Linked DNA regions of Bradyrhizobium diazoefficiens. The protein of the gene in region 1 interacts with the protein of each later gene in a pairwise test. Links are inferred from orthologs where the notes say so. Each region holds a gene or a part of one and is shown on either strand. Other genes may lie near its edges.

Region 1 (5,977 bases):
ACGTCGTCGAAGCCATCACGCGAAAAATGATCCGGCGCCATCCGCATGTCTTCGCCGACAAGGAGGGCAACCTCGCCTCCTCCCACGTCAAGGAAGTCTGGGACCGCATCAAGGCCGAGGAGAAAGCCGAGCGCGCCGCGCGCCGGCCGCCCGAAGCGATCCCAACGCACAAATCTCTGCTCGCGGGCGTGAAGGCCGGCCAGCCCGCGCTGACCCGGGCCATGGAGCTGCAGCGCAAGGCCTCCACCGTCGGCTTCGATTGGAACGACCCACGCGCGGTGCTGACAAAAATCCGCGAGGAAGCCGACGAGATCGAGGCCGCGCTGGACCGCAACGACAAGCAAGAGATCGCAGAGGAAACTGGCGATCTGATGTTCGCCCTCGTCAACCTCGCCCGCCATGTCGATGCGGATCCGGAAGCCGCGTTGCGTGCGACCAACGCCAAGTTCGAACGGCGTTTTGCCTATATCGAACGAGCGCTGGAGGCGCAGGGGCGGACGCTGGAGCAGGCCTCGCTGGCGGAGATGGACGCACTGTGGAACGAGGCGAAGGGTGCGCCCGGGCCTGCTCAAACGCGGACCGATACGACGACGAGGGCGTGACGTGGACATCAGGCAGGACGATCCGACGGCCCCTTATGTCGCCGACTTGCTCGCGCATCATCTGCGAGAGCTGCAGAGTGTGATGGGCGAGCACGCGCAGGCACTCGATGCGAGCGGTCTTTCGGCTTCGGAAGTGACGTTCTGGACGGCTTGGCAGGGCGGTGTGCTGCTTGGATTTGGTGCTCTGAAACAGCTGGATGACACGCATGGCGAAGTGAAGTCGATGCGCGCGGCTCCCTCTGCGCGGGGCACCGGTGTCGGGCGCAGCATTCTCCAGCACATCATCGCAGAAGGCCGCAGGCGCGGATATGCGCGTCTCAGCCTGGAAACCGGCACGGCGCCGCTGCACGTTCCGGCCGTCGCGCTGTACCGCAGCGTCGGCTTCGGACCGTGCGAGCCGTTCGCCGACTATCAGGCGAGCCCGCACAACCAGTTCATGAGCCTCGACCTGTCCAATTGAGCTCTCTCAGCTTGCTGGCGGAAGCTTGAGCAAAGCAGAGAACAGAACTGCAAATCGCTAACTGCAACAGGATCGCTCGCCCTGTTTCGGCGGGCACCGCACCGTTCCATAGGAGCAGAACACGCAGCAGTCGCCCGGCTTCGGCCGCAGGCGCGAGCCGCAGCCCTTGCAATCATAGAAGTATTGGCACGCGTCCGAGGGCATGGTCTCGGCCGACTGATGGCCGCATTCCGGGCAAGTGAGAATTGATGCCAATTCCATCTGCGTCGTTCCCGTCGAGCCGGTCACGCCACGCGCGGCACGGCGTCGAACCGGTTCACCACGATATCCCGCTTGGTCTCGTCCACCCGCACGGTCATGTCGAAGCGGCCGTCGTGCAGCTCTTTCACCAGCACCTCGGCATTGCGGTGCAGCCAGGAGATGCCGGCGCCGTCGGCAGCGTCGATGGAGAGATCGAGCGTGGTGCGTTTGGCGGCTAGCCGTTCCTCGATCATGGCGAGCAGCGCCTCGATCCCCTCGCCCGACACGGCCGAGACCAGCATGGCCGGATGATCTTCCGGTCTGCGCGCGGCGATGTTCAGGAGATTTTCGCGTTGCTCCGCATCGTAACGGTCGATCTTGTTCCAGACCTCGATGATGCGGCCGCTATCGTCGGGATTGATGCCGAGCTGGCGCAACACCGCATCGACGTCGCTCTGCTGCGCTTCCGCGTCCTCGTGCGAGATGTCGCGGACATGCAGGATGACGTCGGCTTCCAGCACCTCCTCCAGCGTGGCGCGGAAGGCGGCGACGAGCTGGGTCGGCAGGTTGGAGATGAAGCCGACGGTGTCCGACAGCATCGCCTTGCCGCCATGCGGCAGGGTCAGCGCGCGCAGCGTCGGGTCGAGGGTGGCAAACAGCATGTCGGCGGCCTGCACGTCGGCGCGGGTCAGGCGATTGAACAGCGTCGACTTGCCGGCATTGGTGTAGCCGACCAGCGCGACCACGCGATACGGCACGCGCTGGCGGCCGGCGCGATGCAGCCGCCGCGTCGCCTGCACCTTCTTCAACTCGCTTTCGAGCTTGGAGATGCGTTCCTGGATCAGGCGGCGGTCGGCTTCGATCTGCGTCTCGCCCGGACCGCCCATGAATCCGAACCCGCCGCGCTGGCGTTCGAGATGGGTCCATGAGCGCACGAGGCGCGAGCGCTGGTAGTTGAGATGGGCGAGCTCGACCTGAAGCGAGCCTTCCTTGGTCTTGGCGCGGCGGCCGAAGATTTCCAGAATGAGCCCGGTGCGATCGAGCACCTTGGCGTTCAACTCCTTCTCGAGGTTGCGCTGCTGGATCGGCGCCAGCGCGCAATCCATCACCACGAGCTCGACGTCGAGGCTTTTGGCCAGAGCAGCGATCTCCTCGACCTTGCCCTTGCCGATGTAAGTGGCCGGGCGGATCTGGCTGATCGGTGCGATGATGGCATCCGCAACGACGAGATCGATCGCGCGCGCGAGGCCGGCGGCTTCATCGAGCCGAGCCTCGGCGTTTCGCAGAACAAGACTCTCCGATTGCGCGTCGGCATTGCCTGCGCGCACCCGCAAATAGGGGCCGATGACCAGCACCCGCCCCGTTTGTTGAGCCCCTGCCGATCGCGGACGATCGGCATCCCCGTCGAAATTCCGGGGTTCCAATCAGGTCACTCTCAAGCCGGCTGATCCTCGCCGCCTTCGAACAGCTGGATCGGAGCGCCCGGCATGATGGTCGAGATCGCATGCTTGTAAACGAGCTGCGAGTGACCGTCGCGCCGAAGCAACAAACAGAAATTGTCGAACCAGGTCACGATGCCCTGGAGCTTCACTCCGTTGACCAGAAAGATCGTCAGTGGCGTCTTGGTTTTGCGAACGTGATTAAGGAAGGTGTCCTGCAGGTTTTGTGCGCGGTCTGCCGCCATTGTTTTTTTCTCGCTTTGAGTTTCTTGTTATTGCGCCGATTGCGGCCCTGTTTTGAAAATGTGGGCCTTCTTCCGGTTGCCGTCCCTCATGAGATCCCCCTCGGAAGGAACAGCGGTTTGATTAGAGGACAGGTCGGCTTATTAGGCAAGCCGCTTCCGGCGGCAGGGCTCGTCCGATTGCCCCGAAAAACTACGGAAATCGATGATTTTCCTCGCTTATCCCTGATCGTCGGCGCGGGCCGCCGACATCAGCCGACGCCGAGCGCCTTCAGCTTTCGGTGCAGCGCCGAACGTTCCATGCCAACAAATTCGGCCGTACGAGAAATATTTCCTGAGAAACGGCTGATCTGAGCAATCAAATAGTCGCGCTCGAACACTTCGCGGGCCTCCCGCAGCGGCAGGCCCATGATGTGTTCGCCATTGTTGCTGGTCGGCATCGCCGGCACCATCGAGCCGACATCCTGCGGCAGCATATCGGCGGTGATGATCACCTCCGGTCCGCCGGCGGCCAGAATCATGACTCGCTCAACGTTATTGCGGAGTTGGCGCACATTGCCCGGCCAGACATGCGATTGCAGCACCGCCATCGCGTCCTGCCCGATCTGGCGCTTGGGCAGGCCGCTGCCGGCCGAGATCTGCTCCATGAAATAGTCGATCAATTCCGGAATGTCCTCGCGCCGCTCCGACAGCGCGGGCACGCGGATCGGCACCACGGAGAGCCGATGATAGAGATCCTCACGAAAATGACCGGCCGCGATCTCCTCCTCGAGGTTGCGCGCGGTGGAGGAGATGATGCGGACGTCGACCTGCACCTTGGCGGTGCCGCCGACGCGCTGGAACGACTGCTCGACCAGGACGCGCAAGATCTTGTTCTGGGTCTCGCGCGGCATGTCCGCGATCTCGTCGATGAACAGCGTGCCGCCATGGGCTTCCTCGAGCGCGCCCGGCTTGCGCGCATGCTCGCCATTGGACTGCTCGATGCCGAACAGCTCATTCTCCATGCGCTCGGGTGTGATCGCAGCCGCGTTGATCACCACGAATGGGCCGTCGGCGCGACCCGAGGCCGTATGCAGCGTGCGCGCGGTCAGCTCCTTGCCGGCGCCGGCGGGGCCGACGATCAGGATGCGACTGTTGGCTTTCGCCGCGCGCTCGATGGTCTGGCGCAGCTGGTTCATGCTCGGCGAGCGGCCGACGAGCGAGCTCGCGCTTGGCGCGAGTTGCTTCAGCTCCTTCACCTCGCGCTTGAGGCGAGAGTTCTCCAGCGCGCGATTTGCGACCAGGATCAGCCGGTCGGCCTTGAACGGCTTCTCGATGAAGTCATAGGCGCCGCGCTTGATCGCGGCGACCGCGGTCTCGATGTTGCCGTGGCCGGAGATCATCACCACGGGCAGATCGGCGTTGTCCTTCTTGACCTGCTCCAGCAGCTGCAAGCCGTCGAGCTTGGAGCCCTGCAGCCAGATGTCGAGGAAGACCAGATGCGGTCGGCGGTTGGCGATCTCGGCCAGCGCCGAGTCGCTGTCGCGTGCGGTCCGGGTGACAAAACCCTCGTCTTCGAGGATGCCGGCAACGAGATCCCGAATATCGGCCTCATCATCGACAATCAGAATTTCACTTGCCATGGGTCGCGCCTGTCTTGTCAGCTGCCTGTTGAGGCTTCGATCTTCGTTGAATCATTGGTCTTTTCATCCGGCTCTTTGGTTTCGGCCGCCGGCTCATTTGTTTCCTGCGTCTTGACGGAATCCGCAGACGTTTCGTTGATATCCAGGGTGTCGGCCGCCGGCGCCGGCTCGGTCCCGTCGGCGTTCGCAGGCCGACCGGAGATCGCAAAGCGCATCCGCATCCAGGCGCCGCGCTGGCCTTCGCGGAAGTCGGAGGCGTCCTTCAGCTCGATGCGGCCGCCATGGTCTTCCAGCACGCGGCCGACGATGGCCAGGCCCAGGCCAGTGCCCTTGGCGCGCGTGGTCACGTAAGGCTCGAGCAGCCGCGAGCGCGCGACCTTGGGCAAGCCGATGCCGTTGTCGATGACGTCGATCAGCACGTCCTCGCCTTCGCGCGAGACCACGACGTCGATGCGGCCCTTTCCGTTGTCCTTGCCCAATTCTTCCGGCGGGACCTGCTCGATCGCCTCGGTGGCGTTCTTGACGATGTTGGTGACCGCCTGCGAGATCAGCCGCCGATCGAACTGGGCGCGCAGCGGATCTTCCTTGAACTCGGCCTCGATATCGATCTCGGGATGGGCGACCTTCATCAGGAACACCGCCTGCCGCACGGTGTCGGCGACGTCCTCGCCTTCCATCACGGGCTTCGGCATCCGCGCGAAACGCGAGAACTCGTCCACCATGCGGCGGATATCGTCGACCTGGCGCACGATGGTGTCGGTGCACTGCTCAAAGATCTGCTTGTCCTTGGCCTCGGTGATGTCCTTGCCGAACTTGCGGCGGATGCGCTCGGCCGAGAGCTGGATCGGCGTCAGCGGGTTCTTGATCTCGTGGGCGATGCGGCGCGCGACATCGCCCCAGGCCGAGGTGCGCTGCGCCGAAACCAGCTCGGTGATGTCGTCAAGCGTGATGATGTAGCTGTCGTGCGGCTGGTTCTTCTCGGCGCTGACGCGGACCGAGAGGTTGCGTTCCTGCCCGTCGCGCGTGATCGTGATCTGGCCCTGCACGAGGCGCTGGGTCCCTTCCCGCGCCGCCGTCATCATCTCGTCGAGCTCGGGCAGCACGTCGGAGAGCGGATGGCCGAGCGTCTCGGCCTCGGAATGGCCGATCAGCTTCTCGGCGGAGCGGTTGAGGATGCCGACGCTGCCCGAGGTATCGACGCCGATGATGCCGGCGCTCGCAGAGGACAGCACGGCTTCGATGAAGCGGCGGCGGCTGTCGATGAGGTCGCTGGCGTTGACGAGCTCGTCGCGCTGACTGCGCAATTCCTGCGTCATCTTGTTGAAGGTCTCACCCAATTGGGCGAGGTCGCCTTCCGACTGATGCACGGACA
Region 2 (3,927 bases), on another replicon or contig:
CGGCGGGCACGTCGCCCTCGTCCGAGAAATCGATGCCGGCCTCAATCAGTGCCGAGGCCTCGATGATGCGCTCGCGCCAGTCGCGGGCGCGGTTGCCGAGCAGGCCCTGCAACTGACGCAGCGCCTGACGCCGCTGCCGGTCTGTGTCGGCATGGATGAGATCGTCGAGGCCCTCCGCCTCGGTGAGATCGAGCTTGCCGTTCTCGAAGGCGCGCTGCGTGAACTCGCCCGGCTCAGCCGCTCGCGTATTCGGAATTAGAGAAATCGCGGCCAGCACCGCCGCCAGCACCGCGCGGCCGCCATGGACGTGCAATTCGGCGACGTCCTCGCCGGTCGCGCTGGCCGGCCCCGGAAACCAGAGCACGACCGAATCGTCGATCGGCTGGCCCGCACCATCACGGAGCAGCCGGCGGCTGGCCTGTCTTGGTGCCGGCAGCCTGCCCGCGAGTGTCGTCAGCACTTGGCCAGCTTGCGGACCCGAGACGCGCACCATTGCAATCGCGCTCGGAGGACGACCGGACGACAGCGCAAAGATGGTCTGATCTCGCGGATGCATGGCCTATTTGTCCGGCTGGCCAGGAAAAGGCAAACCTCACGTTCCGGGCGGCCGCGATCCTGTGTTGGTGAGTTCCAGCCCGCAGCAACCGTTATATTGCATCGCAGCACAAACACGGCTTTTGCTGCAAACCTCTGCCACCCGCGGGCCGGCCCCATGAATAAAGTCGAGCGTTACATTGATATATCAAGTTCTTACTAAGAAATCAGCTTCGCGATTTGGACGCTCACCATGCTGCACATTCGCCGCAGCAAAGCCGCACAACGAGAAGGGCGCCCGAAGGCGCCCTTTGGTGTCTTGCTGCACTGCACTTAGGTATTCATCGAGTCGAAGAACTCCGAGTTGCTCTTGGTCGAGCGCAGCTTGTCGAGCAGGAAGTCGATCCCGTCCATGGTGCCCATCGGGTTGAGGATACGCCGCAGCACGTACATCTTCTTCAGCACCAGCGGATCGGTAATCAGCTCCTCCTTGCGGGTGCCGGAGCGCGAAATATCGATCGCCGGGAAGGTCCGCTTGTCCGAGACCTTGCGGTCCAGGATCAGCTCGGAGTTACCGGTACCCTTGAACTCTTCGAAGATGACTTCGTCCATGCGGCTGCCGGTATCGACCAGCGCGGTCGCGATGATGGTCAGGGAGCCGCCCTCCTCGATGTTGCGGGCGGCGCCGAAGAAGCGCTTCGGCCGCTGCAGCGCGTTGGCGTCGACACCGCCGGTCAGCACCTTGCCGGATGACGGCACCACGGTGTTGTAGGCGCGGCCCAGACGCGTGATCGAATCAAGCAGGATCACGACGTCGCGGCCATGCTCGACCAGGCGTTTTGCTTTCTCGATCACCATCTCGGCGACCTGGACGTGACGCACCGCCGGCTCGTCGAAGGTCGAGGACACGACCTCGCCCTTCACCGAACGCTGCATGTCCGTGACTTCTTCCGGACGCTCGTCGATCAGGAGCACGATCAGATAGCATTCGGGGTGATTGTGCGCGATCGAATGCGCGATGTTCTGCATCAGCACGGTTTTACCGGTACGCGGCGGGGCGACGATCAGTGCCCGCTGGCCCTTGCCGATTGGCGCAACGATGTCGATCACCCTTGCAGACAAGTCTTTTCGCGTCGGATCCTCGAGTTCCATACGGAAACGCTGATTCGGAAACAGCGGCGTGAGGTTGTCGAAATTGACCTTGTGCTTGGCCTTTTCCGGGTCCTCGAAATTGAGCGTGTTGACCTTCAGCAGCGCGAAATAGCGCTCGCCCTCTTTCGGGCTGCGGATGTGGCCTTCGATGGTGTCGCCGGTGCGCAGGCCGAAGCGGCGGATCTGCGAGGGTGAAACGTAGATGTCGTCCGGGCCCGGCAGATAATTGGCATCGGGCGAGCGGAGAAAGCCGAAGCCGTCGGAAAGCACTTCGACGACGCCCTCGCCGACGATGTCGGTTTCAGCGAGTGCAAGCTGCTTGAGGATCGCGAACAGCAGCTCCTGCTTGCGCATCGTGCTGGCATTCTCGACCCCGTTCTCTTCCGCGAACGAGACGAGCTCGGCCGGCGTCTTCGACTTGAGGTCCTGGAGTTTAATTTCCCGCATTGGGGTGGTCCTGTGGGGTAACCTTGGGAGGGGTGCGAGGAGGCTCTGAAATGCGGACGCGAGAAGGTAAGGTCCGCAGGTCTGGCAAGGTGAGCGCCGGAGAGGCTTAAACCTGATGCGGTGTCCGGCCTTCAAAAAGCTCGGACACAACCACATCCGCCTGCGTTGGGTGGGATATCGCTAATATAGAAAATCGCTTCCCACTCCGCAAGCCGAAGCGCTGAGCGATCGTTCACGTTTGTTGCCTAGAATCTTGCCTAGAACGGCTTCACGACCACCATGATGACGATGATGATCATCAAAACGGTCGGCACCTCATTGATAATCCGAAAGAATTTCTGATTGTACGGGCGCCGGTCGGCGGCGAAGTCCTTGAGCCAGCGGGAAAAAAAGCCGTGGACCGCGGACATCGCCAGGACCAGTGCCAGTTTTACGTGCAGCCAGCCGAAGCTGAACCAGTGACCGGCCCAGGCGAGGTAGAGCCCGGCGAGCCAGGTCACGATCATGGCAGGGTTGATGATCGCCTTGAGCAGGCGCCGCTCCATGACTTTGAACGTTTCCGACTGCTTCGAGCCGATCTCGGCCTCGCAATGATAGACGAACAGCCGCGGCAGATAGAGCATGCCGGCCATCCACGAGATGACGGCAATCACGTGCAGTGCCTTGATCCAGAGGTAGACGTCTTCAAACATGTTTCGCTTCCGGCTTGGCCCAGCTCAGGGAACGCTGGGGATAGTAAGGACTCGTTAAGGTCTTACCTGCACACATATCCGTCCGGAGCGCCCTTCTTAAATCTAAGAATCTTAGATTCTTAAGGTTTGAGTCTATGTGACCGTGGATTGGACTCATGCAATTCCATCCGCCGGTTCACCCGCGCTTGTTCACATCCATCAACATATCCCGGATAGCTCTGGTGGCTCGCAATAAGCCAGCCAGCTTCAAAGGCTTGCGGGCTTCTGTCGGCAGCTTATCAAGGGGGTTGTCCGCATCATCCCGTTTCCCGCATCGAGAGGCGCCAGACTTGTTCCGATGGGCAGTGCTGTGAAGAAAATCGGCACTTATCCCGCCCCTGGTGTCGCGCATCCCTTTCCGAGGGGTTAAGGTCCACAGAAATCCACAAACCACACCGTCCCCATACAAAGAGTTTTTGTGCCGACATCGAACAATTATTTCCATCTGCACCTCGTCTCCGATTCGACCGGTGAGACCCTGATCACGGTCGCGCGTGCCGTCGCCGCACAGTACGCGAACGTCACGCCGGTTGAGCATGTCTATCCGCTGGTGCGCAGCCAGAAACAGCTCGATCGCGTGCTCGACGAGATCGAGGAAGCGCCGGGCATCGTGCTGTTCACGCTGCTGGAGAAGGATCTGGTCTCCAGGCTCGAGGACAAGTGCAAGGCGATCAATGTTCCGAGCCTGTCGATTATCGGCCCGGTCATGCAGCTGTTCGAAGCCTATCTCGGCGCTGCGACGACGGGTCGCGTCGGCGCCCAGCACGTGCTCAACGCGGAATATTTCAAGCGCATCGACGCGCTGAACTACACGATGATTCATGACGACGGCCAGCATGTCGATGGGCTCGAGGATGCCGACGTCGTACTGGTCGGCGTGTCCCGCACCTCGAAGACGCCGACGTCGATCTATCTCGCCAATCGCGGCATTCGCACGGCCAACGTGCCGCTGGTGCCGGGCATTCCGGTCCCGGCGCAATTGGAAACGCTGACCCGTCCGCTGGTCGTGAGCCTGCACGCGACGCCGGAGCGCCTGATCCAGATCCGCCAGAACCGGTTGCTC

Evidence for each region. Proteins that work in one complex are often made in the same cells at the same time.
Region 2: the proteins of hfq (region 1) and rho interact in binary tests that used the Escherichia coli proteins (3 or more experiments, as listed by UniProt). The link is inferred for Bradyrhizobium diazoefficiens from one-to-one orthologs.

Annotation. Positions count from the first base shown.
Region 1 is NZ_JAENXS010000002.1:569,075-575,051, forward strand. The notes cover bases 1,363-4,133. They hold hfq (RNA chaperone Hfq), read right to left. Parts: upstream 2,987-4,133; coding sequence 2,738-2,986; downstream 1,363-2,737. Other genes in these bases: hflX (GTPase HflX), read right to left, coding at 1,363-2,726; JJE66_RS19490 (sigma-54 dependent transcriptional regulator), read right to left, coding at 3,235-4,133. Also shown: mazG (nucleoside triphosphate pyrophosphohydrolase), read left to right, coding at 1-602; JJE66_RS19475 (GNAT family N-acetyltransferase), read left to right, coding at 604-1,062; JJE66_RS38130 (GDCCVxC domain-containing (seleno)protein), read right to left, coding at 1,120-1,323; more of hflX, read right to left, coding at 1,347-1,362; more of JJE66_RS19490, read right to left, coding at 4,134-4,605; JJE66_RS19495 (PAS domain-containing sensor histidine kinase), read right to left, coding at 4,623-5,977. UniProt on the Escherichia coli protein: RNA chaperone that binds small regulatory RNA (sRNAs) and mRNAs to facilitate mRNA translational regulation in response to envelope stress, environmental stress and changes in metabolite concentrations.
Region 2 is NZ_JAENXS010000001.1:2,231,120-2,235,046, reverse strand. The notes cover bases 1-2,909. They hold rho (transcription termination factor Rho), read right to left. Parts: upstream 2,134-2,909; coding sequence 868-2,133; downstream 1-867. Other genes in these bases: hemJ (protoporphyrinogen oxidase HemJ), read right to left, coding at 2,391-2,825; mnmE (tRNA uridine-5-carboxymethylaminomethyl(34) synthesis GTPase MnmE), read right to left, coding at 1-556. Also shown: JJE66_RS10500 (pyruvate, water dikinase regulatory protein), read left to right, coding at 3,283-3,927. UniProt on the Escherichia coli protein: Facilitates transcription termination by a mechanism that involves Rho binding to the nascent RNA, activation of Rho's RNA-dependent ATPase activity, and release of the mRNA from the DNA template.